Variovorax paradoxus B4: one gene and its partner. Each later gene encodes a partner of the first gene's protein in a complex. Links are inferred from orthologs where the notes say so. Each region holds a gene or a part of one and is shown on either strand. Other genes may lie near its edges.

What was found.
Region 2: rplM (region 1) and VAPA_RS12105 share a complex: the UniProt entries of both Bacillus subtilis proteins name them as parts of the 50S ribosomal subunit. The link is inferred for Variovorax paradoxus B4 from one-to-one orthologs.

Annotation. Positions count from the first base shown.
Region 1 is NC_022247.1:5,086,966-5,089,805, reverse strand. The notes cover bases 1-2,772. They hold rplM (50S ribosomal protein L13), read left to right. Parts: upstream 1-1,056; coding sequence 1,057-1,488; downstream 1,489-2,772. Other genes in these bases: mdtD (multidrug transporter subunit MdtD), read left to right, coding at 2,534-2,772; erpA (iron-sulfur cluster insertion protein ErpA), read left to right, coding at 2,073-2,438; rpsI (30S ribosomal protein S9), read left to right, coding at 1,501-1,893; VAPA_RS23705 (23S rRNA (adenine(2030)-N(6))-methyltransferase RlmJ), read right to left, coding at 1-837. Outside these bases: more of mdtD, read left to right, coding at 2,773-2,840. UniProt on the Bacillus subtilis protein: This protein is one of the early assembly proteins of the 50S ribosomal subunit, although it is not seen to bind rRNA by itself. It is important during the early stages of 50S assembly.
Region 2 is NC_022247.1:2,614,304-2,617,127, forward strand. Bases 69-2,824 are described here. They hold VAPA_RS12105 (type B 50S ribosomal protein L31), read right to left. Parts: upstream 1,704-2,824; coding sequence 1,434-1,703; downstream 69-1,433. Other genes in these bases: VAPA_RS12100 (hypothetical protein), read right to left, coding at 69-1,349; VAPA_RS12110 (oxidoreductase), read left to right, coding at 1,862-2,824. Outside these bases: more of VAPA_RS12100, read right to left, coding at 1-68. UniProt on the Bacillus subtilis protein: While neither of the L31 paralogs is essential, this protein does not seem to function as the main L31 protein.

The DNA of each region.
Region 1 (2,840 bases):
GAACATGCCGCTGGCCGGCAGGCCCGGACGCTGGGTTTCGCCCGTCGGCGTGGTGGTCAGCTTGCTCGACTTGACCGTCAGCGTGGCGTGCAGCCAGGGCTTGCCGGCCTTGGTGGCCAGGGTCTTGAGCCGCCGTGGCAGGTCGTGCGCCTCGGGACGCGGAATGATCGGGTACCAGATGGCGTAGGTGCCGGTGGCAAAGCGCTTGAGCGCCTCGGCCGCAAAGTCGAGCACGCGGCCGTAGTCGCTCTTGATTTCATAGCTCGGATCCATCAGCACCAGCGCGCGGCGCGAGGGCGGCGGCAGGAACTTGGTGGCGCTGCCGAAGCCGTCTTCGCGCAGCACCGCGATCTGCCGGCCCGCCTCGAGCTGCGCGATGTTGGCGTCCAGCGTGCGGGCATCGGTGGGATGCAGTTCGAACAGCTTGAGCTTGTCGTGGTCGCGCAGCAGGTGATGCACGATGAAAGGCGAGCCGGGATAGATGCGGGCGCCGCCCTTGGGGTTGAAGTCGTGGATCACGCTCAGGTAGCGTGCAATCGCGTCGGCCAGGGGTGCTTCGGCTTCGGGCGCTACCTTTTTGGTAGCTGACTTTGCAGCGGGGGCCGACGAAGCAGCTGTTTTCTTGTCGGCCAGCAGGCGCAGCACGCCTTCGGCGGCCTCCCCGCTGGTGCCGGCGTAGTCGCCGTCGAGGCGGTACAGGCCGGCGCCGGCGTGGGTGTCGACCACGGTCAGCGCGGCTTCTTTTTCGAGCAGGTGGTCGAGCGTGGCAATCAGCACCGTGTGCTTGAGCACGTCGGCGTGGTTGCCGGCGTGGAAGGCGTGGCGGTAACTGAACATGGGGTCGATGGTAACGGCTTGGGCGGCCTGCTGGTCCAAATTTGCCCCGATTGGCCGATTCTTCGTATAATCGCGGGCTTCGCAGCGTTTTTGTAGCCCCGCGGCGGAGACACACTACCGCCCTGCGGGCATGTGCAAACCCACCTAAGAGATTCCCGTCAGAGGAACGCCGACCGTGGAAAAGGGCTCGCCAAACCCTCTTTTTTTAGAGAAAAACTCATGACCAAAACGTTCAGCGCCAAGCCCGCTGACGTGACGCACGAGTGGTTTGTGATTGACGCGACCGACAAGGTCCTCGGACGAGTAGCCAGCGAAGTTGCTCTCCGTTTGCGCGGCAAACACAAGGCCATTTACACGCCTCACGTCGATACCGGTGACTTCATCGTCATCATCAACGCAGCCCAGCTGCGCGTCACCGGCGCCAAGCCGATCGACAAGGTCTACTACCGTCACTCGGGCTACCCGGGCGGTATCACGGCCACGAACTTCCGCGACATGCAAGCCAAGCATCCGGGCCGCGCCCTGGAAAAGGCCGTCAAGGGCATGCTGCCCAAGGGCCCGCTCGGCTACGCGATGATCAAGAAACTCAAGGTGTACGGTGGTGCTGAGCACCCGCACACCGCCCAACAGCCCAAAGTGCTGGAACTGTAAGGAGCCTTGAGAATGATTGGTGAATGGAACAATGGCACCGGCCGTCGCAAATCGAGCGTCGCCCGTGTGTTTCTGAAAAAGGGCACCGGCAAGATCACGGTCAACGGCAAGGACATCCAGGAGTTCTTCGGCCGCGAAACCTCGATCATGATTGCCAAGCAGCCCCTGGTGCTGACCAACAACACCGAAGCGTTCGACGTCATGGTCAACGTGGCAGGTGGCGGCGAATCGGGCCAGGCCGGCGCAACGCGCCACGGCATCACCCGTGCGCTGATCGACTACGACGCAAGCCTCAAGCCGGTGCTGAGCCAGGCCGGCTACGTCACGCGCGATGCACGTGAAGTCGAGCGCAAGAAGGTCGGTCTGCACTCTGCACGCCGCCGCAAGCAGTTCAGCAAGCGCTGATACTGTTCACTGCGAACAAAAGCCGCCTCCGGGCGGCTTTTTCTTTGCCGCAGCCTTGGCGGACGTGTGTTCGACCCCACTTGCATTGGGTGCTCGCTGCCGTCTGCCAGCCAAGAATGCGGCATTGCAGTAGCATTGGTCGTTGGCCGCATGTTCGGCCCCCAAGGAGTTACCCCCCCATGAGCGCTGTTGCCGAAAACATCCAGACCCAGATGCCCGAACCGATCGTCTTCACCGACAGCGCGGCTGCCAAGGTGGCCGACCTGATCGCCGAAGAGGGCAATCCCGACCTCAAGCTGCGCGTGTTCGTGCAGGGCGGTGGGTGCTCGGGCTTCCAATATGGTTTCACCTTCGATGAAATCACGAACGAAGACGACACCACCATGACCAAGAACGGCGTGTCGCTGCTGATCGATGCCATGAGCTACCAGTACCTGGTCGGCGCCGAGATCGACTACAAGGAAGACCTGCAAGGCGCCCAGTTCGTGATCAAGAACCCGAACGCCACCAGCACCTGCGGCTGCGGATCGAGCTTCTCGGCCTGATGCCCTGTTGATGCTGTCACCAGCATTCGTTCTTTAAAAAAGCCGCCTTCGGGCGGCTTTTTGCTGCCCGTCGCTTTCTTCTTTCCCGCCATCTCATGACATCCGCTGCAACGGCCATCGATCCTGCCCGCAAGAGCCTGCTCTGGCTCGTGGCGATCGGCTTCTTCATGCAGACCCTCGACGCGACCATCATCAACACCGCGCTGCCGGCCATGGCCGCCAGCCTGGGCGAAAGCCCCCTGCGCATGCAGTCGGTGGTGGTGGCCTACGCGCTCACCATGGCGATGCTGATCCCGGCCTCCGGCTGGATCGCCGACCGGTTCGGCACCCGGCGCGTGTTCTTCTCGGCCATTGTGCTGTTCGTCATCGGTTCCGTCCTGTGCGCCCTGTCGGTGGGCGTGG
Region 2 (2,824 bases), 2.5 Mb from region 1 along the record:
AGCGCCGCCCTATGGCGCCCGGTGCGCCAGCGCACCACCCAGCACCAGGTGATGGTTGCAGCCAGCGCCAGGACGAACGGGATGGCCGAGAACTCGGGCACGAACCCGGGTACCAGCCGCGCCACGCTGGCCGCCGGCTTGGGCGGCACGCCGGTCTGCATCGCGATCCAGTAGATCCATCCCAGCACGGCCAGCCCGCTGAAGAACAGCACGTTGAACCAGTCGATCAGCGCCGCCGCGCTACGCCGGAAAGTCGGCAGGGCAAAGGCGGCCAGCGTGGCGAGTGCGGGCAGTGCCAGCAGCAGCGAACGGTCTGAATAGTCGGTGGTCCAGGTCGCGGCCAGCGGCACCAGCGCGAACCAGAACGGCAGCGCCACATGGCGCGCGGTGAGCTGGCGGCGCCAGCGCCACAGCGTCCAGATCGCGAGCGGCCAGACCGGCCAGGTGAACCACACCAGCAGCTTGGCCTGGCTGCGTAGATCGCCCAGCACCGAGGTGCTGCTCGGATGATGGCCCGGCAACTGGATCTTCCACTGCAGCAAACCCAGCCCGATGGCCAGCGCGGCGGCCACCAGCGCGGCCGCGATCATCGTGGCGAGCGCACCCCGGGTATAGCCGGGGCTTTCGTCGGACGTGGCATCGGCGGTGCGCCGCTCGTAGGCGATGAAGAGCGCGCTGCCCACCGCCAGTGCCAGGCCGACCGTGGGACCGCCGCTCAAGGTCATGCCGATGGTCCCGACCAGCAATGCAATGACCGGACCGGCGCGGCGGTAGGGCAATGCCGCCACGCCATAGAAGAGATGCGATGCGAAATACAGCTGCGCCAGCGCCGGCGTGGTTTCGTGGCCCAGCTGGGCCAGGCCCAGGCAGGCGATCAGCGCCAGCAGTCCGCCGTCGGCGATGGCGCGGGCGTAGTCGGTGGGCCGTGCCTCGCCGCCGAAGGCGAAGGCCACCGGCTGGGCCCGCGAGGTGCGCGCGAGGTAGTAGACGGCGTACCACGTGGCGGTGAAAGTGCCCCAGAGCAGCAGCGCAAAGACAATGCGCACCGCCAGGTCGGGATGCACCCAGGACGGTGCGATCTTGATGGCCCAGGCGCCGATCCAGTAGGGAATGAGCGCCGGCGTTTCGGGCCGCAGGCCCAGCAGCATGGGATCGAACCAGCGAGCGATGCCTTCGGTGTTGCGTGCCAGTTCGGCCATGTAGCCGAAGGAGGTGATGTCGGCGCTCTTCCAGGGGCCGCGCCCCATCAGGCCCGGCAGGAGGTAGGCGGCGCACAGCAGCAGCAGTGCCAGGCGCGGCAATCGGCGCACGGCGCTCTGGGCAACGATCGCGGGAGTGGGCTGATTCACAGGGAGAGAAGGAGCGTCGGTCTTGGGAAAGAAAAAAAGGGCAGCGCGGTAAACCGGGCTGCCCTCGATGCGAAAGCGCGTGCTTTACTTGGAAGCAGCGCCGGTGGTCTTGCCGAAGCGGTTGCGGAACTTCTCGACGCGACCGCCCATGTTGTCGACCGACTTTTGCGTGCCCGTGTAGAACGGGTGCGATTCGCTCGTGGTGTCGAGCTTGAACAGCGGCAGTTCACGGCCGTCGTCGGTCTTGCCCATTTCCTTGGTGTTCGCGCACGAACGGGTCACGAACTTGAAGCCGTTCGACATGTCGACGAACAGAATTTCGCGGTAATTCGGGTGGATGCCTTCTTTTGCCATGGTCTTTCCTTTGGGGTCGATGCGAGAGCCACAAGCGTGCCCAACAGGGGCAAGCCGTTCCGGTGAGGAAATCGCTGGGCAAGACGCCCGGCTGCACTTTTCGCGGAGCCGTCGATTATCGCATACTGTCTCGTTTTGAGCGAAGGACGGCCCTCCAGATGACTTCGAGAACCTTGCGCGCCGGCCTCGTCGGCTATGGCTTTGCCGGCCAGACCTTCCATGCGCCGGTGCTTTCGGCCGTGCCGGGGCTCGAACTGGCGGCCGTGGCGAGTTCCCGTCCGCACAAGGTCCACGCCGACTGGCCCGGCGTGGCGGTGGTGCCCGACGCCGCCGCGCTCGTAGGCCGGTCGGACATCGACCTGGTGGTGGTGGCCACCCCCAACGCCCAGCACCATCCGGTCGCCAAGGCGGCCCTGGAGGCCGGCAAGCACGTGGTGGTGGACAAGCCGTTCACGCTCGACGTGGCCGAAGCCAGGGAACTCGAACTGTTGGCTCGGCGCAACAATCGCGTGCTGGCCGTCTATCAGAACCGGCGTTTCGACGCCGATTACCTCACGCTCAAGGACGTACTGGCCAGTGGAGAACTCGGCCGGCTGGTGTACCTGGAGTCGCATTTCGACCGTTTTCGCCCCGAGGTGCGCGACCGCTGGCGCGAACAGAAGGTCCCGGGCGCGGGCCTCTGGGTCGACCTGGGCTCCCATCTGGTCGACCAGGCGGTCCAGCTGTTCGGAATGCCCGACACGCTGCAGCTCGACACCGCGGCCTTGCGCGACGGGGCGCAGGTCGAAGACTATTTTCACGCCGTGCTGCGCTACGAAAGCGGCCCGCATGCGCCGCTGCGCGTGGTGCTGCACGCCACGACGCTCGCGGCCCATGCCGCGCCGCGCTACATCGTGCACGGCACGCGCGGCAGCTACATCAAGCACGGTGTCGATCCGCAGGAAGACGCGCTGCGCGCTGGCCAGCGGCCGCCGATTGCAGGGTGGGGCGCCGACCCGCAAGACGGCGAACTCGTGGTGCCCGGCAGCGACGGCGGCGAGCCGCAGCGCCGGATATGGCCCACGCGGGCCGGCAACTACCTCGAGTACTACGTCGCGGTGCGGGATGCGATCCTGGGCAAC